Regions from separate parts of the Novosphingobium pituita genome, predicted to be linked through region 2. Evidence: riboswitches for the same ligand, from Rfam matches in the RefSeq annotation. Region 2 holds a riboswitch; each other region holds the start of a gene.
The links. Region 2 has a riboswitch for cobalamin ahead of cobW (cobalamin biosynthesis protein CobW). Riboswitches for the same ligand answer to the same signal wherever they lie in the genome.
Positions count from the first base shown of each region.

Region 1 (9,676 bases), on a different contig from region 2:
GCCGTGGGGATCGCCCCGTCGAGCTGGCGCCCGCCATGGTTCGAGACGATGATGCCATCGGCGCCAAGGCGCACCGCGTCGCGGGCGTCGTCCGGGTCGAGGATGCCCTTGATGACCAGTTCGCCCTTCCAGCTCTCGCGGATCCATTCCAGATCGTGCCAACCGATGGTGGGATCGAAATTGGCCCCCAGAAAGTCCTTGTAGCCGCTCATGCTCATCGGGCGGCCTTCGTAGGCCTCGATATTGCCAAAGGACAAGGGACGCCCCAGCAGGCCGACATCCAGCGCCCAGTGCGGATGGGCCAGCGCCTGAAGATATTGCCGCATGGTCGCCCCCGGCCCCGACATGCCGCTGCGGTTGTCCCGATAGCGCGATCCGGGCACGGGCATGTCGACGGTGAAGACCAGCGTCTTCATCCCCGCCGTCCACGACCGCTCCAGCGCATTGCGCATATAGCCCCGGTCGCGCAGCACATAGAGCTGCGACCAGAGCTGTCCCTGTGCGCCCCTGGCCACTTCCTCGATCGGGCAGACCGAGACCGTGGAGAGCGTATAGGGCACGCCCGCCTTCTGGGCTGCGCGCGCGGCCTGAACCTCGCCGCGCCGTGCATACATGCCCGTGGCCCCTACCGGGCCCAGCACGACCGGCATCGCCCAGCGTGACCCCATGACCTGCGTTTCGAGGGTGGGTTCGGCAATGCCGGGCAACACGCGCTGGCGCAGGGCGATGCCGGCCAGTTCGCGCTGGTTGTTGTCCATCGTGCTTTCGGTGACCGCGCCCCCGTCGATATAATCGAACAGGAAGCGGGGGAGCCGGCGGCGGGCGGCTTCGCGATAGTCTGTGGGGGCCGAGACAATCATGGGGCTAACCTTTTTAAGGGCGACGGGCCTCGTTGCAGGGAGGCGGGTGGTCTTCATCCTTGTGTGAGGCGGGCCTAATCCTGCGCCTTCCATTCTCAAAATGAAACATCTGACTTAGGCTCAGTCCAAAATGGAATGACCCGGCCCGGCCCCTTCCACGACCATCTCCTGCACCAGGTCGATGAACGCGCGGGCGGCCTGCGAAAGATAGCCTTCGCGACGCCAGGCCAGGGTCATGTTCCAACTGACATCGGGCTCGTCCAGTTCCAGCAGCGCGACGCCCTCGGGCCGGTCGGCCAGCGCCACCATGCGCGGCATGAAGGCCACCCCCAGCCCGGCCCCGACCAGTCGCGCGATAAAGCGGGTCTGGGCCGATTGCATCGCCACGGTGGGGATGAAACCGTGGCGGCGACAGGCCGAAAGGATCATGTCGTTGAGCGCGAACCCCTCCTGAAACAGCAGGAACGACCAGTCCCTGAGGTCGGGCAAGCCGATCGAGGTCCGTTCCGGCGCAAAGGCCCCTTGCGGCACCAGCGCCACCACCGGTTCGCACCGGACCGGGCGATGGTCGAGTTCCCCGGCCACGGGCAGCAGGATGCCCGCAACATCGAGATCGCCCGCGCGCAAGGTCTCGTGCAGGCGGGTGCTGCCATGTTCGATCAGTTCGATCCGGATTTCGGGATGGCGCCGGCGGAATTCGGCGATGACCGGCGCAAAGAGCATGTCGCCCCCCACCGTGGGTACCCCCGTGCGCAGGACACCGCGCTTCAGGCTGTCGAACTCGCCGATCTGCGCCAGCAATTCGTCGCGCATGGCCAGCATGTCGAGACCGCGCTGATAGACCACCAGCCCCGGCTCGGTCGGCCTCGCGCGCGGGCCGGAACGGTCAATCAACTGGACGCCCAGCTCTTCCTCGAGCTGCCTGACCATCTTGCTGACGGTGGATTGGGTGGCAAAGATCCTCTTGCCCGCCTCGGTGAAGCCTCCGTGGCGGACAACCTCGATAAAGGCGCGCAAAAGGCGAAGTTCCATCATGCGTCTTCCATGCCGCCTGCCCGATCCACCGGTCAAGGCTCAGCCCGCGCGCGAGCCCCCCCACACACATCAGAACTTCGCGGCCCCCCCCATCCAGATCCGCGCCGGATCGATGACATAGCCATATGTGTCATAGTCGGCCCGCTGGTCGAGGATATTCTGGACGCCGCCATGCAGGGTAAAGCCGGACGCAAGGCGATAGGAGGCCCCGATATCCGCCGTGGCATAAGCCGGGGCGACCGTGTTGGTGCCCGAGATCTGCGCCTCGGTGACCGCTTCCTCGCCCCGGAAAATCACCCGCGCATAGCTGCTCAGGCGCGCATTGGGCTTCCAGTTGAGCGAGCCGGAAGCCTGCTGTTTCGGGGTGTCGTTGAGCGCGGCGCCGATGTTGGCGCCCGTCAGTTGCACGGAATCGGTCAGGCTGCCCGAAGCGTTGAAACGCAAGGTCCGGGTCAGTGGTATGTCGAAGGAGAGTTCGACGCCGCGAATGCCCGCTTCGTCGACATTGACATACGTCGTGGGCGGACGCCCGATCGAGCTGAGCGGTTCATTGATGCACCAGGCCCCGGATGACTGGCAGGTGACGCGGGTGATCTTGTCGTGGAAACGGGCGTCATAGACCGACAGGCTGGCCTGGATTCCCCCGCTCTCGTAGAGCGCAGAAGCCTCGAACGTGCGCGAGGTCTCGGCCTCGAGGTCGGGGTTGCCATAGATCGTTCCGCCCCGGCTCGTCTGCCCCCAGTCGACCAGCGTCTGGCGCAGGCTGGGCGCGCGGAACCCCTGCGAATAGCCGCCCTTGAGCGTGACCCGCCCGGTTACCGACCAGACCAGATAGGCGCGCGGCGTCCAGTGGACCCCATACTGTTCGTCGTTGTCCATGCGGATGCCCCCGGTCAGGCGCAGGCTCTTGAGGATCGACAATTCGTTTTCGGCGAACAGCGCCCAACTCGTGCGCGTGGCCCCCGTGCGGGTCGATCCGGCCAGGCCGTTGCTGGTCAGGTCGGTCATGTCCTCATGCCGGTAATAGCCGCCCAGCGTCAGGTTGTTGGCGGGCAGCGGCACCTGCCAGATCGACTGGCCCACGGTGTTGCGAATGCGCTTCTCCCCCTCAAGATGACGGGCATCCTCGTATTGCAGGTAGCTGTTCGAGGTGGCGAAGCCCCAGTCCCCGATATGGGTTATCGAGCCGACACGGCGGGTCTGGGTCATCGCGCTGCGCGTGCCCAGCGGCTCGGCCGCCGTGGGCGTGCCGATGTCGGACTTGCCCATCGTGGTCACCGTCTTCTGGCGATAATAGCCGCCCTCGATCAGCAGGCGGTGGGCCGGGCTGATCTCGAAGCCCAGCTTGGCGGCCAGGGTCTCGTCCTTGCGCTCGGGCGTGCCGCCGCGGATGGCGTCTTCTTCCCGGCGGTTGAGCGAGCCTTGCAGTTGCAGCCCCAGCCCTTTGACCAGCGGGCCCGACACATAGAAATTGGCGTCGCCAAAGGCGCCATACTTGCGCCCCGCGGGCATCGTGCCATTGGCCCGCACACTGCCCGACCAGGTGGGCGCAATCGCGCGGGTCAGCACATTGACCACGCCGCCCATCGCATCCGAGCCATAGAGCGAGGACATCGGCCCGCGCACGACCTCGATCCGCTCGATCGCCTCCATCGGCGGCAGCAGGCCACCCTCGGAAATGCTGCCCCCGTTGGTGCGCGATTCCCGCGCGCTCAACCGCCGCCCGTCAACGAGGATCAGCGTATATTGCGGCGCCATGCCCCGGATCGAGATGTCGCGGCTGTTGCCCTCGCCAGTGGTCACCGTCACGCCGGGAATCTCCATCAGGGCGTCGGTCACCTCGCGGTAGGGCAGCCGCTCGATGTCTTCGCGGGTGATCACGCTGATCGAGGCGGGCGCATCCTTGACGCTCTGCGCACGGGTGGAGGCGGTCACCACGATCTGCGTGCCTCCGGTCATATCGGGGGCCATTTCCGCCCCGTATGCGGCAGTCGATCCGGTCGTGCCGACCATGCCCCCAATGGCCCCACCCATGGCCAAACCCATGCGCGCCCAGTTCTTCGTGTTTTTCAAGTTGCCCACCAGATATTATTGCTAATGTATCGCACTAGCACCTGTCAACAAAGGCATGAGGCCGCAACACTCAAAAACAAATAGCCGTCATTCAGCCCTTCCCGCCCTCATCCGACGCCATCCGGGCCATCTCGATCAGCCGCGCACGAAGCCAGCGGGCCGGAGGATCGAGGCGGCTGCGCTCGTGCCACAAGAGCCAGTACCTGAGCGTGCCCAGTTCCTCGGGCGCGCGCCGGACGGCAAGCGCGCACTGTTCCTGTTCTCCCGCGCTCCACCCCGCTGCCGCCCGCGCGGGCACCACCATGACCAGATCGCCCGCCGCCAGCATCCGGGGCGCCAGCGCGAAATAGGGCACCCGCGCGGCCACCTTGCGATGCCGCGCCTCCGCGCCAAGCTCCATCGCCACGCGGTCCAGCTCGGCATCGCTGACCGACAAGGCCAGATGCGGATAGGCCAGGAACCCCGCAAGGCTCACCACATCGGCGTCGGCCTCGGCCAGTGGATGCCCGGCCCGCATCACGCAGACGAACGTATCCTCGAACAACAGGTCGTGGTGGATCTGTTCGGGAACCGGGTCGAACCCGGTCAGCGCCAGATCGATATCGCCCGAAGCCAGGCTGCGGTGCGGCACATGCCCGAGCGGCACGACATCGAGCCCCAGCGAGGGAGCCTCGCGCCACAGGGCAGGCAGCGCGGGAAGACAGACCGTCGCCACCCCGAAATCGGTCGAGGCGATACGGAAGCGGCGGCAAATCTGCGCAGGGGTGAATTCGCAAGTGTCGAACAGGCTCGCGGTCGTGCTCATCCAGTCCGACAGCCGCCCCACCAGTTCCTCGCCGCGCGGCGTGCGCGCCATCTGGTTGCCCGCGCGCACGAGCAGCGGGTCCTGGATCGCCTCGCGCAACTGCGCAAGGTGGCGGCTGACGCTGGGCTGGCTCATCATGCCCAGCATCATCGCGGTCGACCCCACGCTTTTCGTCTTGAGAAGATGCGCGAGAACAAGGATCAGGTTGGGCGCGAGATGCAAGGGAGCCATATGTCCTATTGCGCATCATTTGCATTTGCGATCAAGCTGCCCACACTTTTTGTTACAAGCCGGAAAAGACCGCCTCCTGCGCGGATCAGAACGTGTAGCGTGCGCCGATCCTGAACGTGCGCGGCTCGATCACGCGGCTCATGCGCCCGTCGACAGGACTGTTCGTGTCGAAGGCGGGAATGTAGGATTCATAGAAATAGGCGATGTCCTTGTCGCGGCTGTCCAGCATGTTCAGCACTTCGCCGTAGATCTCTATCCTGCGGCCTTTCCACGCGCCCCGCGCGTTGAGGATCGTGCTCCCCTTGTCGCGGACAGAATTGTCATCGGTCAGCGGATAGGGGCCCAGATGGCGCACGCGCAGGCTCGCCTCCCATGGATCGAGCACGATCGCCGCGCCCGCAGAGGCCGCGTTTTCGACCGCATTGGGGATGCGGTTGCCATTGTCATAGCGCGAATGGCTGGCGACATAGCTGCCATCGAGCGCCAGCCACGGCAAGGGCCGCCAGAACCCGACCAGTTCGTAGCCGCGCCGCCTGCTCGCGCCGGTCGGTTCGACCGCGTTGGAATCGCCCACGAACCGCAATTCGCTGCCCACGTTGAGCCACCAGTACGTGGCCGTGAGGGACACGGTGCCCAGTTGCAGGCGCCCGCCCAGTTCCTTGCCGGTGCCCCGGACCAGCACCGGCACCGGGGATTCCACATTGACCGCCCCGCGCACGTCGTTGGAATGGAAACCGCGCCCCCAGTTCGCATAGACCTCGAACTGCGGCAGGACCTTGTAGGCCACCGAGACTTTGGGCGAGACGATGGAATCGTGCCCGCTTCCGGTTCCCAGCAGCGCCGCCGCGCCATCGCGCGCGCGAACCGTGTAGTGGTAGTAATCGCCCCGCAGGCCGCCCGTCAGCCTGAGCCCCGACACCGGCTGCCATGTCGCCTCGCCATAGAGCGCGCCGGAGGCCTCCTCGACATGGTAGTGCCCCAGCGAGCGCAGGAACACGCGGTCTGCGGTGCGGTTCACCCCGACATTGCCGATGTGGTCATAGCGGTTTTCGGTGCCGACCGTCAGGCGCAGCCTGCTGCCCACGTCCCAATGCCTGCGCGCCGTCAGGCCGATGATCCAGCGCCTGTCGAACTGGTCGATCTGCGCGCTGGTGCCATCGGCCTGCGCATATGTCGGGTTCGAGGACATGGCCCAGTCGTAGTACTGGACATAGAGATTGGCATTCCAGCCCGGCTGCCGGACGGCGAGATTGCCGATCAGGCGCGTCGTGCGCCCCCGCGCCGAAGGATCGGGCGAACAGAAGACATCGGGGCAGACCGCGCTGCCGATGATCCGCTCGGGGATCTGCTCGGTCGGGCGCCATGTCGCATGATAGGCATGGAGCGTGGCCTCGATCGTGCCCGCGCCGACAGGCACGCTGTACTTGGCGAAACCGGCGTAGTGCCGCAGGTGTTCGGCCTCCTGCCATGGCCCGCCATAGCGTTTCGCCTGTCCGACCAGCGTCAGGCTTCCCCCGGCCACGTTCCTGATCGTCCCGCCTGCGGCCAGACGGCCCGCATTGTAGGAACCGCCCTCGACCGAAATCCACGGGCGGTCGACCCCCTCGATCGTGGTCATGTAGGCCGCCCCGGCCAGTGCGAAATCGCCCCCGTCCGCGCGATAGGGCCCCTTGCGGAAATCCTCGCGCGCGACGATCTCGGGGATCAGGCCGTTGAGATCGAGATAGCCCTGGCCATGGCCGTGGCTGCGCAAGTTCATCTGCACGCCGTCGATATAGGTCGTAAAATCAGTGCCGTGGTCGAGGTTGAAGCCACGCAGGAAATACTGGTTGGCCTTCCCGCTCCCCGAATGCTGGGCCGCGACCATGCCGGGCACGGCTTCGAGCAGTTCGGCAACCCGCAACAGCGGGCGGACCAGAAGGTCCGAGCCCCCGATGCTGCCCTCGCTGGCCGCCTGCGCCGTGCCGATCTGGGCCTGACCCCGCCCGAAGACCACGATATCGCCCGTCTTCGCATCAGCCCCATCGGCCTTATTCCCATCGGCAGGCGCCGCGACGGCCTCCCCCGCCCTGGCTGGCATGGCCGCCAGCATCATTGCCGCGCCCGCCACCATGCGCAGCAGCGCACCGCATTTCATCACTTTCATCATCATTCCCCCGGCGCCTGCGACTGGGGTGGGGGCTTGCCGCCACCAGGGCGGTCGGCGCGCGTCAGCGATCGGACACCGCTGGCGACCGTCTGCACGAACCGATGCGGCCTCCACCGCTCGTTCGTCGCTCGGACGGAAAGATTCCGGGCTCTGGCCATCCCCTGGACCACAGCATGAGCGACCAGACGCAGGCAGGTCTCCTGGCTCACGGGTCAAGGCAGCGATGCATGGCCTTCCCGGGCCTCGCATGATTTAGCGTCCGGCCCAGTGACTGGCGGCGGGATCTGCCCTGCCGCCGATATGCACCGCGCTCGCCGCTTACAGTTGCAGGGACAGCCGCGGATTCAAGGGAGGAAGCCCCCTCTCACCGTGTTCCCTTTTAAGCCTCTTTCGAAGCACCGGCGCGATCTTGCCTGCGCCATCGAAGGCGGCAGACGCCGTCGCGGTATCCCAAGTCGGGCCAAGGAACAAGAGGCCCCCCGCAAACGGAGACGCCGCGGGCATGGCCGGCGCCATGCCCGCGGACGGGGTGTCCTCAACGGCCCTGAAAGCGGATCAGGGGGGCAGGCCTCATCAGGGGGTCAGGCCGCTTGCAGCATGCGGGCCAGATCCTGCCCGGCCTCGCCGGTGGGGCGGATATCGAACATGTCGACCAGCACGCCCAGCACCTCAGGCGTGAGGAACTGCGGCAGGGTCGGGCCGAGGTGGATCTTGCGGATGCCCAGATGCAGCATGGTCAGCAGCACGGCGGTCGCCTTCTGCTCGAACCAGCTGATCGCATAATGCAGCGGCAGGTCGTTGACCCCGCAGCCGAGCGCCCCGGCCACTGCCACGGCCACCTGAATGGCCGAATAGGCATCGTTGCACTGGCCCACGTCGAGCACGCGGGGCACGCCGTTGATGCTGCCCAGATCCTCGCGGTTGAAGCGGAACTTGCCGCAGCCGAGCGTCAGGATCAGACTGTCCTGCGGGGTGGCCATGGCCAGGTCGTGGAAATAGTTGCGGCCCGGACGCGCGCCGTCGCAGCCCCCGATCAGGAACAGGTTCTTCACCTCGCCCTTGTTGATCATGCCCAGCAGGGTATCGGCCACGCCCATCACCGTGTTGCGGGCAAAACCGGCCGGAATGCGCTGTTCGGCGGCATCTTCGGCAAAGCCGGGCAAGGCCAGCGCGCGGGCGATCACCGGGGCGAAATCATGGCTGGCGATATGGGTGATCCCGGCCCAGCCCACCGGCCCGGCGGTGAACAGGCGGTCGGCATAGCCCTTGATTTCCGGGTTGATCAGGCAGTTCGAGGTCATCACGATGGCGCCGGGGAAGGCGTCGAATTCGCGCTGCTGGTCCTGCCAGGCGCCGCCATAGTTGCCGATCAGGTGCGGATACTTCTTGAACCCCGGATAGGCATTGGCGGGCAGAAGTTCGCCGTGGGTATAGACATTGATGCCCAGCCCCGCGGTCTGTTCGAGGATCGCCTCCAGATCGCCCATGTCGTGGCCCGAGACGAGGATGGCCTTGCCCCTGACCGGGGTCATGCGCACCATGGTCACTTCCGGGTGCCCGAAACGGCCCGTATTGGCCGCGTCGAGCAGTTCCATGACCTTGAGGTTGAGCGCGCCGATCGCCAGCGAATGGGCCAGCAGGGCGTCGATATCGGTCGGATCGGTGGCGAGGAACGCGGCAATGCGGTGGAATTCGGCGCTGACTGCGGCTTCCTCGTGGCCCAGAACGCGGGCATGTTCGCTATAGGCGGCGGTTCCCTTCAGGCCATAGAGCACCAGATTGCGCAGGCCCACGACGCTCGGCCCATCGCGGTCCATGAAGCGCTGGATGGCCGCATAAGGCGCGGCCTGCGCCAGCCCTTCATCGGTCAGGACCGGCGTCCAGGTGGCCGCCTCGGGCAGGTCCGCCAGATCCGCGCCCGCGCCCTGCGCACAGGCCTGCGCCAGCGCGCGGATGTCGAGCGCCTGCGCGATCAGACCGGTAAAGCGCGCCGCATCGAAGTTGACGTTGGTCAGCGTGGTGAACCACGCATGGGGCGTGAAGGCATCGACGCGGGCATCGCGCGCACCCACGGCCGCCGCGCGCGCCGCATAGGCCGAAACGCCCTGCATCACGCGCAGCAGGATGTCCTGCATGTCGGCCACTTGCGCGCTCTTGCCGCAAGACCCGACCTTTACCGCACAACCACCCTTGTTCGATTGTTCGCACTGCACGCAATACATGGGATTCTCCCGGTGAAGCTGACTTTCGAGGGCCTGCCTAGCCGGGAGATTAAAACATTCATTTGAGATGCATCAAATGTCGTCACTTTTTGCCGGGCTGGCAAACTGGTCATAGGCGCGCAGGGCATCGGCGGCATACATCAGCGCCGGGCCGCCCCCCATGTAGACGCACATCGCCATGACTTCGGCCACTTCCTCGCGCGTGGCGCCCAGATCGACCAGCGCCTTGCCGTGGAAGCCGATGCACCCGTCACAGTGCTGGGTCACGCCGATGGCCAGCGCGATGAGTTCCTTGGTCTTC
Region 1 is NZ_BTFW01000003.1:66,625-76,300, forward strand. Features, by position in the region: gene lldD (FMN-dependent L-lactate dehydrogenase LldD) at 1-860, opposite strand, end outside; gene SBI20_RS17180 (LysR family transcriptional regulator) at 981-1,895, opposite strand; gene SBI20_RS17185 (TonB-dependent receptor domain-containing protein) at 1,965-3,929, opposite strand; gene SBI20_RS17190 (LysR family transcriptional regulator) at 4,060-5,004, opposite strand; gene SBI20_RS17195 (TonB-dependent receptor) at 5,090-7,156, opposite strand; cobalamin riboswitch at 7,327-7,571, opposite strand; gene hcp (hydroxylamine reductase) at 7,735-9,375, opposite strand; partial or broken gene SBI20_RS17205 (carboxymuconolactone decarboxylase family protein) at 9,448-9,676, opposite strand, start outside.
Region 1: linked by a shared signal. The riboswitch ahead of SBI20_RS17195 (TonB-dependent receptor) and the one ahead of cobW (cobalamin biosynthesis protein CobW) in region 2 are both predicted to bind cobalamin.

Region 2 (9,676 bases):
CATCGAAGCTCTTCGACATGTCCCACGGACGGCGCGCCGCCTTGGCCTCGTCCTGACGGTCGCGGCGGGTAAAATCGATCCCCACGGCATGGCCGAAGACATGATCGGCCACGGCCTCGGGCGCGATGTCAGCGCCGCCAACGCCAATGGCCACGACGAGTTCGATCTCGTGGTGCAGGTTGGCGGTCTGCGTCGGGTAGGGCAGGTTCGCCCCTTGCGCACCGCCTGCGTCGAGAATGGCGTGGGGCCCCTTGGTGAAGAAGAACGGCGCCTCGCGCACCGGATCGGCGCCCATCTCGCGGGCATGATCGGCATAGTTGCGCCCCACGCAGAAAATCCGCCCGACCGGAAAACGGGCCGTGCTGCCCACGACAGCCAGGCTGGGCGCGGGAGGAAGCGAAGGGACAGGCATTTCAGTCATGGCCGATTTGTGCGGCATGGCGCCTGCGCTTTCAAGCGCGTTTGCGGGTAAAAACAGGGGTTCTGCGCCGCAAACGCCCTGACCTGCGTTTTTTGCGCAAGTTTGCGCGCGCCTTTTGCCCGTTCCGCATTACAACACCCGTAAACAGCCGGGCCCGTTTCCGCCCCCAATTTCCGCCAAGGAGCATCCCATGACCGCCCTCATCGCTTCACCCCGTTTCCTCGCTTCACGCAGCAAGGCCCTGTTTATGCTTGGCTCTCTTGGCACCCTGGCCCTTGCTGCCAGCGCGGTTCCGGCACAGGCCGCACTTCCCGCAGGCACCATCGCGCCTGATTTCACGCTCAAGGCCGCGCAAGGGGGCAAGGCCATGGACTTCTCGCTCAGGAAGAGCCTGAAGAAGGGCCCCGTCGTGCTCTATTTCTTCCCGGCGGCCTTCACCAGCGGCTGCACGATCGAGGCCCATGCCTTTGCCGAGGCAACCGATGCCTTCAAGGCCCAGCACGCCACCGTGATCGGCGTGACGGCTGGCAACATCGAGCGCGTAGCCGAATTCTCGAAAGTCGAATGCCGCGACAAGTTCGCCGTCGCCGCCGACCCCGGCGCCCGGATCGCGGGGCTCTACAAGAACCAGATTTCCTTTAATGGCCAGACACTTTCCGACCGGACTTCCTACGTCATCGCACCAGACGGCAAGATCGTGTCGAGCTATACCGACCACAATCCGCTGACCCACATCGAAAAGGCCATGGCTGCGGTCAAGACCTGGAACGCCAGCCACCGCTGAGCGCCCTCCAACGCCACTGCGGCCCCCATGCGGGCCGGATGCGGGCTTGACCTTGATGGGCCCGCGTCGATAAATGGCCTTCCAGATCGTGCCGGTGCCCCAAACGGGGCTTAATCGGGAATACGGTGCGGGCGCCTGCGGGCGCCCCAATCCGTGGCTGTCCCTGCAACTGTAAGCGGAGAGCGCGATGCTTACGTCTTCCCCCGCATCGAGGGGGAGGCAGCCACTGGACCGGACGCAAAATCATGCGAGGTCTGGGAAGGCAAGCATCAAGCGATGACCCGCGAGCCAGGAGACCTGCCGGCATCCGGTCGCTCACGCCATGGTCCAGGGGATGGCCAGGGCACGGTGAACTCGCCCCCGGCAAACTGCGTCCGGGTGAACTCCGTCAGGGCGACGCTGTAGCGGCTCGAACCGGCTGCGCGGAAGGCTGTGCCTTGCGCGTGGACGGCTTCGGGCCTTGTCGTCCTTTTGCCGAAAGTTCGCCCCGCGATGGCTGTCTCTTTCTCCCGTTTCTTCCATGGCGCCCCGCTCAAGCGCCGCATCCTCATCCTGCTCGCCGCCCTGGTCCTCGCCAATCTGGCGGCATGGGCCTGGGCGCTGGGCGCCCTGGGCGCGCAGCCGCTGCTGCTGGGCACCGCCGCGCTCGCCTGGAGCCTTGGCCTGCGTCACGGGGTCGATGCCGATCACATCGCGGCCATCGACAATGTCACGCGCAAGCTCATGCAGCAGGGCCAGCGCCCGATCGCGGTGGGCTTCTGGTTCGCGCTCGGCCATTCGGGCATCATCGCCGCGCTTTCGGTGGCGGTCGCGCTCACGGCCAATGCGCTCAGCCGCTTTGAAGCCTTCCGCGAAGTGGGCGGCGTTCTGGCCACGGGCATTTCGGCCTTCTTCCTGTTTGCCATTGCCGGGCTCAACCTCGCGATCCTGCGTTCGGTCTGGCAGGCCTTCAGGCGCGCACGCGCCGGTCTTCCCCACGACGAGGAGAGCCTCGACATGCTGCTCGCCTCGCGCGGGGGGCTGGCAAGGTTGCTGCGCCCGCTGTTCGGCCTTGTCAGCAAGAGCTGGCACATGGCCCTGCTCGGCTTCCTGTTCGGGCTGGGCTTCGACACGGCCACCGAAGTTGCCATTCTGGGGCTCTCGGCCAATCAGGGCGCCGATCATCTGGCGCTGGGCACGATGCTCGTCCTGCCCGCCCTGTTTGCCGCAGGCATGGCGCTGGTCGATACGCTCGACGGGGTGATCATGCTGGGCGCCTATCGCTGGGCCTTCGTCAAGCCAATCCGCAAGCTTTACTACAACATCACCATCACGGCGATCTCGGCGCTGGTGGCCATCGTGATCGGCGGGATCGAGACATGCGCGCTGATCGGCGACAAGCTGGCGCTCACCGGCTGGCCCTGGAACATGGCCGCAAAGGCTGCCTCACACTTCAACGCGCTGGGCTTTGCGATCATCGGCCTGTTTGCCGGGTGCTGGCTCATCAGTTTCGCGATCTATCGCTGGAAGCGACTGGACGAAATCGACATTTCCGCCTCCGCCTGACATTGGGCCTCATCTGCCCGCCCTCATCTCCACGATTGCACAGTGGCGGCGATGCGGCTAGGAGCACTCCCGAAAGCACGGAGCCTGTCCTACAAGGATTGGCCCCATGCCTTCACATCAGACTCGCGCCGGTGCCCCGAAAGGGGCTTAATCGGGAATGCGGTGAGGAGAAAAGGCGCCTTGCGCCTGTTCCCCAAATCCGCGGCTGTCCCTGCAACTGTGAGCGGATAGCGCGATGCATGGCCCCTTCGACGGGGCAGCCACTGGAGGCCGCAGGAACGCGGCGCTGGGAAGGCATGCATCAAGCTGTGACCCGCAAGCCAGGAGACCTGCCGGCGCACCGGTCGCTCTTGCCCGGGTCCAGGGGATGGCCAAGGCACGGTAACACTTCCGTCTGAGCGACGAAAACCATGTGGCCGGAGCTGCATGGGCCGTGCGGTCTCGGGCGATTTTCGCGCCTGCCCCTTGCCGTGCGCCAGCCGGACAGCCTTGTGTCCGGTACGCTCCGCCCTGTCTCGCTCGGGCGCGGGGAGTGTGTGCATATGGCCGATCTGGGCCCCGATCTGGGCAAAGTGCCCGTCACCATCGTCACCGGCTTTCTGGGCGCGGGGAAGACCACTCTCATCAGCCACCTGATCCGCCATGCGGGCGGGCGGCGGCTGGCCGTGGTGGTCAACGAATTCGGCACGCTGGGGGTCGATGGCGACATTCTCCAGTCCTGCGCGATCCCCGATTGCCCGGCGGAAAATATCGTCGAGCTGGCCAATGGCTGCATCTGCTGCACGGTCGCCGATGATTTCATCCCGACTGTCGAGCGCCTGCTCGCGCTCGAACCCCGGCCCGATCACATCCTGATCGAGACCTCGGGCCTCGCCCTGCCCAAGCCCCTGCTCAAGGCCTTCGACTGGCCCGCCATCCGCAGCCGGATCACCGTCGATGGCGTGCTGGCGCTGGCCGATGCCGAAGCGGTGGCCGCGGGCCGTTTCGCGCCCGACCCGGTCGCGCTCGACGCCCAGCGCGCCGCCGATCCGGGGATCGACCACGAGACCCCGTTGGCCGAAGTCTTCGAAGACCAGCTCGCCTGCGCCGACATGGTGCTGCTCACCAAGGCCGATCTGGCCGGGCCCGAAGGCCTTGCCCGCGCCCGCGCCGCCATCACCGCGCTGGCCCCGCGCGCCATCCCGGTGATCGAACTGGCCGAAGGCGTGGTCGATCCGCGCGTGATCCTCGGCCTTGACGCCGCCGCAGAAAACGATCTGGCCGCCCGCCCCTCGCACCACGACGGGCAGGACGACCACGAACACGACGACTTCGCCAGCATCGTGGTGACGCTGGGCGCGATTACCGATCCCGACGCACTGGCCCGCGCCATCGAGACCCTCGCCCGCGATCACGCGGTGCTGCGCGTAAAGGGCCATGCCGCCGTCGCGGGCAAGCCGATGCGCCTGCTGGTTCAGGCCGTGGGCACGCGCCTGCGCCAGAGCTACGACCGCCCGTGGCGCCCGCAAGACCCGCGCGAAACCCGCCTCGTGGTGATCGCCGAGCGCGAGGCGCTGGTGTCCGAAGCCATCGAGGCCGTGCTCAGGGCCGTGCCCCAACAGGAAGCGGTGCAGGCAGGCTGAAGCGCAAAGCGGGAAGCTGGCCCCATGCACATCGTCTTTCGCGAAACCCACGGGATGGAGGAAACCGCCAGCCCGCAAGACCTCGGGCAGGCGCCCGCGCCCCTCGTGGTGCTGTCGTTTTCCGACAGCGACCTCGGGGCCTTCGGCGCTGCTTGGCACGCGGCACGCGCAGACGATCCGGCCTTTCCCGACATGCGCCTGGCCAATCTGGCCACGCTCGCCCATCCGCTGTCGGTCGATACTTATGTCGAGCGCACGCTGGGCGGCGCGCGGGCGATCCTGATCCGGCTGATCGGCGGGGAGGCCTATTGGGCCTATGGTCTTTCGCAAGTGAGCCTGCTGGCCCGCGCGCAGGGCATTGCGCTGGCCGTCCTGCCCGGCGACGGTCGCCCCGATCCCCGGCTGGACAGCTATTCCACGGTGCCCCCCGAAACCCTGCGCGCGCTCGACCGGCTCTGCACGCAAGGCGGCGCGCCCGCCGCCCGCGCGGCGCTTGCCCTTCTGGCCGGGCAGGCAGGCTTTGCGCCCGGAGCCACGCCCGCCGGGCAAGAGCCGCTCCCCCCCGCTGGCGGCTGGCACCCGGACCGGGGCCTCGTCGATCCGCTCAAAGTGCCCTGCGATCCGGCCCGCCCGCTGGTGCTCGTGGTGTTCTACCGTGCCTATCTGGCCGCGGGTGACCTTGACCCCATCGCCGCGCTGATCCGCGCGTTCGAGGCGCGAGGGGCTGCGGCGCTTGGCCTCTTTGCCTCCTCGCTCAAGGCCCCGGAGGCACGCGGGGCCATCGCAGAATGGATCGCCGCCCTCGCCCCGGCGGCCATCGTCAACGCCACGGCCTTTTCCGCCCGCGACGAGAACGGCCACAGCCCGCTCGACAGTGCCGGGGTGCCGGTCTTCCAACTCGCGCTCGCCACCGCGCCGCGCGCGGGATGGGAGGCCTCGCCGCGCGGGCTGTCTCCGGCAGACCTTGCCATGCATGTCGTCCTGCCCGAGATCGACGGGCGCATTCTGGCCGGTGTCGCCAGCTTCAAGGAAAGCGGCACGCCCGATCCGGCGCTGGGCCTTGCCCCGGCGCGCCATCAGGCCGATCCCGAACGCATCGCGGCCATCGTCGCGCGGGTCGAGGGCTGGATGGCGCTGGCCCGGCACCCTTCACCCCAATCTCTCGCTCTCGTGCTCTCGACCTATCCGGGCAAGCCCCACCTGCTAGCCCATGCCGTCGGCCTCGACGCGCTGGCTTCCGCGCAAGCCATTCTGGCCGATCTGGGCCAGCCGGTGCCCGCCGATCTCGCCACCGCCTTGCAGCACGAGCGCCTGACATGGCCGCTTTCCGCCTATCGTGAAGCGCTGGCCACCCTGCCCCCAAGCTTGCAAGCCGACCTCGCGCGAGCGTGGGGCGATCCGGCCCATGACCCAGCCTGCCGCGAGGGCGCATTCCATTTCACCGGTCTCCCCTGCGGCACCGTGCGCGTGCTGCTTCAGCCCGAACGCGGCGCCCACGCCACGCGCGAGGACGACTATCACGACCTCGACCGCGTGCCCTGCCATGGCTATGTCGCGTTCCATCTCTGGCTGCGCAGCCTTGGCCTCAATGCCCTGATCCATCTGGGCGCCCATGGCACGCTCGAATGGCTGCCGGGCAAGGCTGTCGCGCTTTCGGGCGCCTGCTGGCCCGAGGTGCTGGTCGGGTCGCTGCCGGTGGTCTATCCGTTCATCGTCAACGATCCGGGCGAGGCCGCGCAGGCCAAGCGGCGCATCGGCGCGGTCACCATCGGCCATGCCCCGCCGCCCCTCGTCCCCGCCGGCAAGGCCACCGGGCTGGACCGCCTCGAAGCCCTGCTCGACGAATTTTCCAACGCCGACGGTCTCGACCCGGCCCGGCGCGACCGCCTGACCGGCGCCATCTGCGGCGAGGCACAAGCCCTCGGCCTTGCCGCCGATCTCGGCCTCTCCCCCCAAGCCACCGCCGCCGAAACGATCACCCGCATCGACCGCTTCGTGTGCGAGATCAAGGAAAGCCGGTTTGGCGAAGGGCTTCACGTCTTTGGCCGGGGCGAACAGGGGCTGGCCGAGCGTACCGGCCTGCGCGCCGCGCTGGCCGGGCGGCGGGTGGCACCCGGCCCCTCCGGCTCGCCCTATCGCGGGCGCAGCGATGTCCTGCCCACGGGCCGCAATCTCTACACGATCGATCCGCGCGCGGTGCCCAGCCGCGCCGCCCATGCCCAAGGCGTGACCCTCGCCGAGGAACTCGTGCGCCGCCATCTTCAGGACCATGGCGACTGGCCGCGTGCGCTCGTCGTCGACCTCTGGGGTTCGGCCACGATGCGCACGGCGGGCGAGGAGTTTGCCATGGCGCTCCACCTGCTGGGCGCGAAACCGGTGTGGGACAGTGCCTCCGACCGGGTGACGGGCGTGGAAATCCTGCCCATTGCCCTCCTCGAAAGGCCGCGCCTCGACGTGACCTTGCGGGTCTCGGGCCTGTTTCGCGATGCCTTCCCGCAATTGCCGCTGCTGTTCGGGCAGGCCGTGCGCGCGCTGGCCGACCGCGACGAACCTGCCGAATGGAACCCCTTCGTCGGCCAGCAGGCGCCCCACCGCGTCTATGGCCCCCGGCCTGCGCGCTATGGCCTTGGCATGGGTGGGGCGCTTGAGACGTATGGCGAGCAAGGCCGCCGGGCCGGGGGCGAGGCCTGGCTCGCCGCCTCCGACCAGCCGCTCGACCACGCCGACCTCGCGCCCGATCCGCAAGGCTTGCGCGAACGTGTCGGACAGGCCGATGCCTATGTCCATGTGCAGGATCTGGAGGAGACCGACCTCCTGCTGGCTGCCGACTATGCCGCCCACGAAGGCGGTTTTGCCGCCGCGCAGGCGGCGGTCGGCGCCAACAGGGCCGCGCTCTATCACCTCGACAGCCACGACCCCGCCAAGCCCGTCGCCCGCCCGCTCCCCGAGGAAATCGCCCGCGTGGTGCGCGCCCGCGCCGCCCATCCCGGCTGGATCGCGGGGATGATGCGCCACGGCTTTCGCGGTGGGGCAGAACTGGCCGCCACGCTCGACCATCTGGGCGCCTTTGCCCATCTGGCGGGCGCCGTCCCGGCCCATCTGTTCGATCTCTATCATGACGCCACGCTGGGCGATGTGGATGTCCGCGCGTTCCTCGCCCGCGAAAATCCCGGCGCCCTGGCCGCTATGGAGGCCCGCTTTGCCGCGCTCCACCGCGCTGGCCTGTGGCAGACGCGGCGCAATTCGATCCTCGCCAGCCTGCCGGACACTCCCGCATGACATCGAACGGCACGATCCGGGGCTGGTGTCCCAATGCATGGCGCCCGATGGAGGCAGGCGACGGCCTGCTCGTCCGGGTCAAGCCGCGCATGGCGCGCCTCACCACGCCGCAGGCCCGCGCCATGTGCGAAGCCGCGCTGCGCCACGGCAACGGGATCATCGACCTCACCCGCCGCGCCAACCTGCAACTGCGCGGCGTGCGCGAGAGCCAGTGGCGCCCCCTGCTCGAAAGCCTGATCACGCTCGGCCTCGTCGACGAAGACCCCACCCTCGAAGCACGGCGGACCATCCTCGTCGCGCCCGACTGGCAGGTTGGAGACGATACCCATCGCATTGCCAGCGCGCTCGTCGAGGCTCTGCCCGCCCTGCCGCCCCTGCCCGGCAAAATCGGCTTTGTCGTGGATGCCGGGCCAGCCCCGGTTCTGACCGGCGAGGCGGGCGATTTCCGCATCGAGCGCGGCGCGTCGGGCGGCCTGATCCTGCGCGCGCAGGCCCGCCCGCTGGGGGCCGCCGCCCCGTTCGGGAAAGAGGCCGCCTTGCTCGCCGATCTGGCCTGCTGGTTCGCCCGGAGCGGCGGCGCGCAGGCAGGCCGCATGGCTCGCCACACCGCCCCCCTGCCCGACTGGGCCAAGGGCACGCAAGGCCCCGCGCGCCCGCGCCCACCTCTCGAACCGGGTGCGACCTCCCTCGGCATGGCGCTGGCCGCCCCGTTCGGACAGATCGAAGCCTCGGCCCTGCTGCGCGCGCTCGACCGTCCGGGCGTGAACGGCCTGCGCCTGACGCCATGGCGCGTTTTCTTGATCGAAGGCGGGCGTGGACACGATTTTTCCGGCTTCATCGCCGATCCCGCCGATCCCCTGCGCCGGATCGACGCCTGCCCCGGCGCGCCGCTGTGCCCGCAAGCCAGCGTGGAAACCCGCTCCTTGGCCCGCGCTCTCGCGCCCCATCTGACCGGCCACACCCATGTCGCAGGCTGCGCCAAGGGCTGCGCCTGCCCCGCCCCCGCCGATCTCGTCCTCACCGGGCGCGCGGGCCTGTTCGACCTTGCCCATCACGCCCGCGCCGGAGCCGCGCAGGAAACCGGGCTTTCCCCCCATGCCGTGCTCGCCCGTTTTGGAGCTGCCTGATGCCTCACGTGTATGAAACCGATGGCGCCGCGATCTATGCCCGCTCGTTCGCGATGATCCGCGCCGAGGCCGATCTCGCCCGCTTCACCCCCGATGAAGAGCCGGTCGCCGTGCGCATGATCCATGCCGCCGGCATGGTCGAACTGGCCCGCCATATCCACTTTTCCCCCACGTTCACCGCCGCCGCCCGCGCCGCGCTGGCCACAGGGGCGCCGATCCTGTGCGACGCGCGGATGGTCTCCGAAGGGATCACCCGCGCGCGCCTGCCCGCCGCCAATCCGATCCTGTGCCCGCTGCACGATCCGCAGGTTCCCGGCCTTGCCAAGGACATGGGCACCACGCGGTCTGCCGCCGCGCTCGAACTCTGGCGTCCGCATCTGGCGGGCGCGGTGGTCGCCATCGGCAATGCGCCGACCGCGCTGTTTCACCTGCTGACCATGCTTGAAGACCCGGCCTGCCCGCGCCCCGCCGCGATTGTCGGTTGCCCGGTCGGCTTTGTCGGCGCGGTCGAATCCAAGGCCGCGCTGTGGGAGGAAGCCCCCGTGCCGTGTTGCGTGGTCGAAGGGCGGCTGGGCGGCAGCGCCATCACCGTGGCCGCGATCAACGCGCTGGCGAGCCGCGCGGAATGAGCGCTCCCCTTTCTCCCATTCCGGGCACGATCCACGGTGTCGGCCTCGGCCCGGGCGCACCCGACCTGCTGAGCGTGCGCGCCGACCGCCTCGTGCGCGGGGCATCCCATGTCGCCTATTTCCGCAAGGCCGGACGACCGGGGCAGGCCCGCCGCATTGCCGAAGGCATGCTGCGCCCCGACGTGGTCGAGATCGCGATGGAATATCCGGTCACCACCGAAATCCCGTTCAGCGACCCGCGCTACAACGAGCGGCTTTCGGCCTTCTAT
Region 2 is NZ_BTFW01000001.1:507,162-516,837, reverse strand. Features, by position in the region: gene SBI20_RS02380 (fumarylacetoacetate hydrolase family protein) at 1-412, opposite strand, end outside; gene SBI20_RS02375 (peroxiredoxin) at 669-1,205, shown strand; cobalamin riboswitch at 1,283-1,524, shown strand; gene SBI20_RS02370 (HoxN/HupN/NixA family nickel/cobalt transporter) at 1,698-2,750, shown strand; cobalamin riboswitch at 2,863-3,101, shown strand; gene cobW (cobalamin biosynthesis protein CobW) at 3,293-4,372, shown strand; gene cobN (cobaltochelatase subunit CobN) at 4,397-7,651, shown strand; gene SBI20_RS02355 (cobalamin biosynthesis protein CobG) at 7,648-8,778, shown strand; gene SBI20_RS02350 (precorrin-8X methylmutase) at 8,778-9,407, shown strand; gene cobI (precorrin-2 C(20)-methyltransferase) at 9,404-9,676, shown strand, end outside.

Region 3 (9,676 bases), 460 kb from region 2:
AGGCATAGAGCAGCTGGCCGCTCACCCGCGGGCTGAGCTTGGCGGCCAGTTCGAATTCGGCCCCCTGCGAGCGCGCCTTGCCGACATTGTCGTAGAAGCCATAAGAATGGGTATCGCACAGCGGGCTGGTGACCGAGAAGCACGAGACATAGTTGACGAGATTGCGCGTGTCGCGGCGGAAGAACGTGAGCCCGGCGCGGAACGTGCCCTCGGGGCTGACATAGCTGATCCCCGCGTCATAGCTGCGGCTGCGCTCGGGGCGCAGGTCCGGGTTGCCATAGTCGGGCGAGAGCAGCTGATAGAGCGTGGGCGCGCGGAAGCCTTCGCCATAGCTGGCGTTCAGGCGCACCCCGCGCACGACCTCGACCGTGCCGTTGGCGCCCAGGCTCCAGTTGCCGCCGAACCGGCTGTGGCTGTCGTAACGCCCGCCCACGGCCAGGCTGGCCTTCTTGCCATACCAGCCGAGCAGCGCATGGCCGCTGGTCAGGCTGGCGGTCTGGTGGCTGTCATACGTGCTCGAAAAACTGGTCCATTCGTTGTCGGCGCCGAAATCGAGCGCGAAGTCGGCAGGCAGGTCATAGCGCCCGGTCATTTCGACGCGCTGGCTGCGGCCATTGTAGCCATATTCGAACGTGTCGTCGGCCCCGCCGGTGAACGTGCGGCGGTGAGTGATCGCGGTGCTGTAGCCGCCATCGAGGGTCAGTTTGCTGCCCGCATAGTGAAACCCGGCATGGCCGAAGAACTGCCGCGTGAGCGCATATTCGCTGGTGTCGCCAAAGTTGAAGTTGGCGTCATAGCCGTCGATGTCGGTCCGGCCGTCGGCATAGCGCGCATTGGCGACCAGCGAGAACGTGTCGGTCAGGTTGACGCGGGCCTTGCCGCCCACGCGCCACTGGTTGTAGCCGTCGCGCTCGGTCCCGCTCGACGCGGCCGAGATGCCGTTGGTGCCCACGTAGCCGCCATCGAGCGAGATCGCATAGCCATCGCGCTTCACGCCCGCGATTGCATCGACATCATAGCTCCCGCGCGAGCCTCCTTCGGCAGACACTTCCGCGCCATTGATCTCGCGCGTGGTCAGCGCGATCACGCCGCCCATCGCCGCGCTGCCCCAGATGATCGAGTTCGAGCCGCGCAGAACCTCGACGCGCCCGATCGAGCCGCTCGACAGCGTGCCGAAATCGAACCCGCCCGAAGGCAACGAGGTATCCTCGACGCGTACCCCGTCGACGAGGACCAGCGTGTGCTGGCCTTCATCGCCGCGCAGGCGCACCGCCGTCTGCGAACCCAGCCCGCCCGTGCGCGAGAACGTGAGGCCCGGCACGCGTTCGAGCACACGGGTCAGGTCGGGGCCCTGCACCGACTGGATCGTTTCGAGCGGAACGACAGTGATCGCCTGGCCGGTCTGGTCGAGCGGGCGGTCGCTGCCGGTGCCCAGCACGGTGATCTGCTGGCCGATCTGGCCCGGATCGATCGCAGACGCATCAGGGGCCGGAGCGTCAGGGGCCCCGGCACCGGGAGCAGGCGCCTGCTGGGCGAGCGCGCTTCCCTGTGGCACGGCCTGTGCCAGCGCCAGCCCGCAGGCCAGCGCGATCAGTGATGTCTTCATGTCTTTTCCTCCCGGCCCATGGACTTGTTGCCGTCCATGGCGGGAGGTCCGCCGGGCCAATGGCGGAAAGACTCACCACGCTTGCGTCCGGTACACCCCGCCCGGCCGCGGAACGACCACACACCGGCAGGTTTCCTGGCTCTCCGGGTCATCGCGACACACCGGCCTTCCCGACCCTGTAACCGGGCCAGTGGCACACGAGGGTGCGGCGCTCGTCCGGATACAGTTGCGGGGGCAGCGCCGGTGGTCCGGCTTCCCTCTTAGCCTGCACGCAAAGGCAGGCACCGGTGGCGTCTGTCCGAGCCGATAGCGCCGCGCACCCACCACGGCAAGAAAAAGCCGTTAACCTGCATCGGATAAGCCGTTAACGCCCGGACCGGGGCCTGTGTCTATTCGGGACGCAGGCAATTGTCCGGGTGCATTGCCCGCCCATGGTGCTAGCGGCAGGCAGACCAAGAAGGCTTCTTTCCCGTTTCATGACCCAGCCCTTTCCCCTGCTCCCGCCCGAAGCGCTCGTGCCGCCGCTGGCGCCGCGCGCCCGCGCGGATCAGGCTGCGCTGCGGCAGGAAGCCGGGGAAAGGCTCGCCACGCTGGTCCTGCCCGAAGTACCGCCCCGCGACTTCACCGGGCGCATCCGCCGCCGCGACATGGTCTCGTGGCGCCACCAGCATCGCCGGGCCGGGGTCATCCGCGCCCGCGCGGGGGGCATTGCCGCCATCGGTGCGCTCGGCCTCGTGCTGGGCGCGCTGGGCTGGGGCGAGCCGGGGATCGACCGCGCCGCCGCCGCGCAAAGTCGCGACGACAGGCTGCAAGCCATGGCGGCCCCCGACCAGCCCGCCACGCAACCGAGGCCCACGCGCGATGGCACGCAGGCCGATCCACGCAGCGCGCAGAACAGCCCCGAGGCCTCCGGCAACTGGGCCAGTCGCCTGTGGAACGAACACTTCGCCGCGATCCACTCCGACGCCGCCGCCTCGCCTTTCGCGTCAGGGCCTTTCGCGTCAGGGCCTTCCGCGACAGGTTTTCCCGCAGCGCCGGGCGTCGCCCGTCCGCTGTTCGCCGCGGGCGACGCGCAGGATCGCTGGCGCGCGCTGCAATGCCTGACCGCCGCGATCTATTACGAGGCCGCCTCCGAGCCGGAAAACGGACAGCGCGCGGTCGCCCAGGTCGTCCTCAACCGCGTGGCCCATCCCGCCTTTCCGAAAACCGTGTGCGGCGTGGTCTATCAGGGCTCCGAGCGCCCCGGCTGCCAGTTCAGCTTCGCCTGCGACGGGGCCATGGCCCGGCGCCCGATGCCCGTGGTGTGGGACCGTGTGCGCCGCATCGCCGCACAGGCGCTGGACGGACAGGTCTATGCCCCGGTGGGGCTGGCCACCCACTATCACACCAGCGCGGTCCACCCCGGCTGGGCCGACAGCCTCGCCTTCATCGGCACGATCGGTGCCCATCGCTTCTACCGGTGGTCGGGCGCCGCCGGGCTTCAGGCCGCCTTCCGGGGCATCTATCACGGGGGCGAACCCCTCGCCGCGCCCCATCCGCGCAGCTGGACCTCGGTCGCAGCCGACATCGCCGATCCGCTGACCCTCGAACAGGCCTTCGAACAAGGCCGCATGGCCGCCCTCGACAAGAGCCTTCCGGCCCAACCCGCGCTCGCCCCGTCTCATGCCCCGCTTCATGCCGGCACCGCGCACGAAGGCATGAGCGGACGCAGCCCGGCAGCCTCCGCTCCGCTGCCGCAAGCGGGGCCCGCCGCTCCCGCCCTGCGCCCCGAAGCCAGCGCGATCTACGAGAACGCCGGCAAGTGGATCGCCCAACCCGGCAGTTGACGTGCGCCCTTTCCCGGTGACGCCCCTTTTTGGGGTGACGGCCCTTTTTGGGTAGCTGATCGTCACGAAACGGCAGGGCAACAGTCAACAGGATATTTACCGTCTCGTCTCACGCCCTGTTAGCGCGTGCAAAAGTATCAGGACGGAAGCGGCCGTGCAGATTTCATCCCGATCCGCCCGGCGCTCCACGAAAACAGACCATACAAAAACAAACCATCAGCCGAAAATCGGCGTCGCACACACAATTCGGAGACCCCGCGCATGCTGCGCTTTGCCCCCCGATATGGCATGATCTCGCCCTGTCTCCGCCGCCCTGCCGGCCGGGTGCCGCAGGCCGTCAACGACAATCCGGCTTCCTTGCGCCCCACGACGATGTCCCCCCACACGCTGGGCCCCCGCACGCTGGCCTCGCTGCGGGGCCCCACCCGCCACGCGGCCCCGCGCTCCGAACCGATCGGCCTGCCGGCCCCCACGCGCGAGGATGAAAAGGCCCTGCTGGCCGCCGCGCTGCGCCTGTTTGCCAGCCATGGCCACGCCGCCGCCCGCCAGGCCGCGCGCGCGGCGCGCGCCGCAGCCGACAACGACGACCAGGCGCTGATGCACTGGTGGACGGCCGTGTGCCACACCCTCGACCGCAACCAGGCCCATGCCCTGCGCCGCCATCTGGCCGAACGGGCCTGATCGTCACATTCTTGCGCTACCCTGCCCTCAGGCAGATTGAGGATGGCAGTCAAGACGCTATCAAGAGACCGGAAGAGTCAGAATCAGGCCCTTCCGGTGTCTTGCCGGACACGCACTTGCAGATGCGATTTTCGCGGATTTTCACCCGATCCGCCGCATTCGTATGAACGCCGGATTTACCACGTAATGCTATTGCAAACTGATAGCAAAGAAACCCGGCCATGCGCGTTTTTTTGCGGTTGCAATCGGCCGTCGGCAGGCCTACCTGCGCCCCACTTGCCGGCAACCCTTCCCGTCTCGCGGGCGCGGGGGGGCCTCCATCCGGGGGCTTGAGTCGGCAACGCTTGAACGCTTGTCCCGCGACGACTCCGGGAAAGGACCGTAAAGCACATGGCACGCAAGAAGATCGCGCTCATTGGCGCGGGTAACATTGGTGGCACTCTGGCGCACCTGGCCGCACAGAAGGAACTGGGCGATGTCGTCCTGTTCGACGTCGTGGAAGGCGTGCCCCAGGGCAAGGCTCTCGACCTTTCGCAGTGCGGCCCGGTGGCCGGCTTTGACGCCAAGATCACCGGCACCAACGATTACAAGGACATCGCAGGCGCAGACGTCATCATCGTGACGGCTGGCGTGGCGCGCAAGCCCGGCATGAGCCGCGACGACCTCCTCGGCATCAACCTCAAGGTGATGAAGGCCGTTGGCGAAGGCATCCGCGACAACGCACCCGACGCCTTCGTGATCTGCATCACCAACCCGCTCGACGCGATGGTCTGGGCGCTGCGCGAGTTCTCGGGTCTCCCGGCCAACAAGGTCGTGGGTATGGCCGGCGTGCTCGACTCGGCCCGCTTCAGCACCTTCCTCGCCTGGGAATTCGGCGTTTCGGTGCGCGACGTGAACTCGTTCGTGCTCGGCGGCCATGGCGACACCATGGTTCCGGTCGTCGAATACTCGACCGTTGCCGGCATCCCGGTCACCGACCTGATCAAGATGGGCGCCTCGACCCAGGAAAAGATCGACGCGATCGTGGCCCGCACCCGTTCGGGCGGCGGCGAGATCGTCGGCCTGCTCAAGACCGGTTCGGCGTTCTACGCTCCGGCCACCTCGGGCATCGCCATGGCTGAAGCCTACCTCAACGACCAGAAGCGCATCCTGCCCTGCGCCGCCTATGTCGACGGCGCCTATGGCGTGGACGGCCTCTATGTCGGCGTGCCGGTGGTGATCGGCGCTGGCGGCGTGGAAAAGGTCATCGAGATCTCGCTCGACGACACCGCCAAGGCCAACCTCCAGGTCTCGGTCGACGCCGTGAAGGAACTGCTCGTGGCGTGCAAGGGCATCGACCCCTCGCTCGCCTGACACGGGAAACAGGACCGCGCGGCGGGTTTCCGCCCGCCGCGCGGCTCTCCTTTTTTCCGGTACTGACATGATTGCCTCGCCCCCCTCGGGTTACACCTGATCCAGGGGCAGGCCAGACTATCCGGGCCTCTTGCGCCCGGCACCAAACGCTTTCGCCCAGCACCCGGCTGGCCGACTTTTTTCCGAAGCCCCTCCCCTCCCCACGGGGCACAGGAGTGACCGACGATGGGACAAGAAGTGCACGAGTTCGAAGCCGATCCCTCTCAGGACGGGCCGCAGCAGGGGCCCTCGTGGCAGTCCAAGCGCTGGCCGATCACCGACGCGCTGGCCGGTGACGACCTCACCCGTGCGCTCGATCCCATGGCCCTCAAGGTCGAAGTGCAGAAGGCTGCCAAGAAGGGCGGCGCGCCCGCTCTCGACGAAGCCGCGCTCGAACAGGCCGCCAACGACAGCTATCGCGTCATGCTGCTGGTCCGCACCTATCGCGTGCGTGGCCACCTTGCTGCCGATCTCGATCCGCTCGGCCTTTCCAAGAAGGCCCTGCCCGCCGACATGAGCCCCGAATACTACGGGTTCACCGGCAAGGATCTGGACCGCAAGGTCTATCTGGGTGGCGTGCTGGGCCTCGAATGGGGCACCGTGAGCCAGGTCGTCGAGATCCTCCGCAAGAACTATTGCGGCAAGGTCGGCCTCGAATACATGCACATCGCCGATGTCGAGGAACGCCGCTTCCTCCAGGAACGCATCGAAGGTGGCGACAAGTCGATCGACTTCACGCCGGAAGGCAAGAAGGCGATCCTGGCCGCCGTCGTGCGTGGCGAGCAGTACGAGAAGTTCCTCGGCAAGAAGTACGTCGGCACCAAGCGCTTCGGCCTTGACGGCGGCGAGTCGATGATTCCGGCGCTCGAAGCGGTGATCAAGTATGGCGGCCAGCTGGGCGTCAAGGAGATCATCTACGGCATGGCCCACCGTGGCCGCCTGAACATTCTGGCGAACGTTCTGGCCAAGCCCTATCGCGTGATCTTCCACGAATTCTCGGGCGGCTCGGCCAACCCCGAAGACGTGGGCGGCTCGGGCGACGTGAAGTATCACCTGGGCACCAGCACCGACCGCGAGTTCGACGGCACCAAGGTTCACATGAGCCTTCTGCCCAACCCCTCGCACCTCGAAACGGTCGATCCGGTCGTGCTCGGCAAGACGCTGGCCCAGCAGGTGTTCCGCGACGACGTCGGCCAGGGCAAGCACAAGCAGGTCCTGCCCGTGCTGATCCACGGCGACGCGGCCTTCGCCGGCCAGGGCATCGTGTGGGAATGCTTCGGCTTCTCGGGTGTCAACGGCTACAACACCGGCGGCTGCATCCACTTCATCATCAACAACCAGATCGGCTTCACCACCAGCCCGCAGTTCTCGCGCGGCTCGCCGTACCCCTCGGATGTCGCCAAGGGCGTCCAGGCGCCGATCATCCACGTCAACGGCGATGACCCCGAAGCGGTCACCTTCGCCTGCAAGCTGGCGATCGACTACCGCCAGAAGTTCGGTCGCGACATCGTGATCGACATGTGGTGCTATCGCCGCTTCGGCCACAACGAAGGCGACGAGCCCTCGTTCACGCAGCCGCTGATGTATGGCCAGATCAAGAAGCATCCGGCTGTCTCGGCGCTCTATGCCGAACGTCTTGCCGCCCAGGGCGTGATCGACGGGGGCTGGAAGGGCAACCTCGAAGACACCATCACCGCCACGCTCGAGAACGAGTTCGAGGCCGCCAAGACCTACAAGGCCAACGAGGCCGACTGGTTCGGGGGCCGCTGGGCCGGGCTCAACAAGCCTGCCGACCCGGTCACCGCGCGCCGCAACGTGGCCACCGGCATCGAACAGAAGCTGTTCGACAGCCTGGGCCGCACGCTGACCACCGTTCCCGACGACCTGACCGTCCACAAGACGCTGGGCCGCGTGATCGATGCCAAGCGCGAGATGTTCGCCACCGGCACCGGCTTCGACTGGGCCACGGCCGAAGCGCTCGCCTATGGCAGCCTCGTGACCGAAGGCTACAACGTGCGCCTTTCGGGTCAGGACTGCGGTCGCGGCACGTTCAGCCAGCGTCACGCCGTCTGGGTCGACCAGAAGGACGAGCACAAGTACGTGCCGCTCACCACGCTGCCCCATGGCCGCTTCCAGGTGCTCGACAGCCCGCTGTCGGAATATGGCGTGCTCGGCTTCGAATATGGCTATGCCAGCGCCGACCCCAAGACGCTGGTGCTCTGGGAAGCGCAGTTCGGCGACTTCGCCAACGGTGCCCAGATCGTGATCGACCAGTACGTGGCCGCCGCCGAATCCAAGTGGCTGCGCGCCAACGGCCTCGTCATGCTGCTGCCCCACGGCTATGAAGGCCAGGGGCCGGAGCACTCGTCGGCCCGTCTGGAACGCTATCTTCAGCTCTGCGCCGAAGACAACATCCAGGTCTGCAACATCACCAGCCCGGCCAACTACTTCCACGTGCTGCGCCGGCAGATGCACCGCTCGTTCCGCAAGCCGCTCATCATCATGACGCCCAAGTCGCTCCTGCGCCACCCGCTGGCCAAGTCGACCGCCGCCGATTTCCTTGATGGGGCCCAGTTCAAGCGCATCCTGTCCGACCCTGCCGCACCGCAGGACAAGGACACCCGCCGGGTGGTCCTGTGCACGGGCAAGGTCGCCTACGACCTGATCGAGGCGCGCGACGCGGCTGGCATCACCGACACCCAGATCATCCGCATCGAGCAGATCTACCCGTTCCCGGGTGAACCGCTGGCCCTGCGCCTCTCGCGCATGGCCAACCTCGAAGAAGTGGTCTGGTGTCAGGAAGAACCCAAGAACAACGGTTCCTGGTTCTTCGTCGAGCCGCTGATCGAGGAATCGCTCAAGGCTGCCCAGTGCCCGGTTGCCCGTGCCCGCTATGCCGGCCGTTCCGCTTCCGCCTCGCCCGCCACGGGTCTGGCCAAGCGTCACGCTGCCGAACAGGCTGCCCTGGTCGCCGACGCCCTGTCGCTGTCGGTCCGCGAAGAAATCCGCCGCAAGCAGAAGGCCTGACCGGCCGTTTCGTCCCACTGAATTCTCCCCAAGGAAGACCAAGTCATGTCCATCGAAGTCAAGGTTCCGACGCTCGGTGAAAGCGTCAGCGAAGCGACGGTCGGCCAGTGGCTGAAGAAGCCCGGCGAAACGGTCGCGGTCGACGAACCCATCGTCAGCCTGGAAACCGACAAGGTTGCGGTCGAAGTGCCCTCGCCGGTTGCCGGCGTGCTCGGCCAGATCCTCGTCGCCGAAGGTGAAACCGTCACCGTCGGCGCGCTGCTGGCCACCATCGGCGAAGGCGGCGCCGCCGCTCCGGCAGCAGCGCCCGCCGCTGCTGCCCCGGCTGCGGCTCCTGCCGCCGCTGCCGCGCCCGTCGCTGTCGCCCCCGTGGCGGCAGCCCCCGCCGACGACGAAACGGCGGTCACCGCCCTTTCGCCCGCCGTGCGCCGCGCCGTGCTCGAACACGGGATCGACCCGGCCACCGTCAAGGGCACCGGCAAGGACGGCCGCCTGACCAAGGAAGACGTGCTCGCCGCCGCCCAGGCCAAGGCTGCCTCGCCCGCGCCTGCCGCCAGCGCCCCGGTCCCGGCCACGGTTGCAGCTCCTGGCCGCAACGAAGAGCGCGTCAAGATGACCCGCCTGCGCCAGACGATCGCCAAGCGTCTGAAGAGCGCGCAGGAAAACGCCGCCCTGCTCACGACCTTCAACGACGTCGACATGTCGGCGGTGATGGCCGCGCGCGAAAAGTTCAAGGACAGCTTCGAGAAGAAGCATGGCGTGAAGCTGGGCTTCATGTCGTTCTTCGCCAAGGCTGCCGTCCTTGCGCTCAAGGACATCCCGGCGGTCAACGCCCAGGTCCAGGGCGATGAAATCGTCTATCACGACTATGTCGACATCTCGGTCGCCGTCTCGGCGCCCAACGGTCTGGTCGTGCCGGTCGTGCGCGATTGCGACAAGCTGTCGTTTGCGGGCATCGAAAAGGCCATCGGCGACTTCGGCAAGAAGGCCCGTGAAGGCTCGCTGACGATGGAAGACATGAAGGGCGGCACCTTCACGATCTCCAACGGCGGCGTGTTCGGCGGCCTGATGTCGACCCCGATCATCAACCCGCCCCAGTCGGCCGTGCTCGGCCTTCACCGCATCGAGGACCGTCCGGTCGTTC
Region 3 is NZ_BTFW01000001.1:44,233-53,908, reverse strand. Features, by position in the region: gene SBI20_RS00250 (TonB-dependent receptor plug domain-containing protein) at 1-1,606, opposite strand, end outside; cobalamin riboswitch at 1,715-1,910, opposite strand; gene SBI20_RS00245 (cell wall hydrolase) at 2,083-3,432, shown strand; gene SBI20_RS00240 (hypothetical protein) at 3,694-4,113, shown strand; gene mdh (malate dehydrogenase) at 4,504-5,466, shown strand; gene SBI20_RS00230 (2-oxoglutarate dehydrogenase E1 component) at 5,692-8,532, shown strand; gene odhB (2-oxoglutarate dehydrogenase complex dihydrolipoyllysine-residue succinyltransferase) at 8,578-9,676, shown strand, end outside.
Region 3: linked by a shared signal. The riboswitch ahead of SBI20_RS00250 (TonB-dependent receptor plug domain-containing protein) and the one ahead of cobW (cobalamin biosynthesis protein CobW) in region 2 are both predicted to bind cobalamin.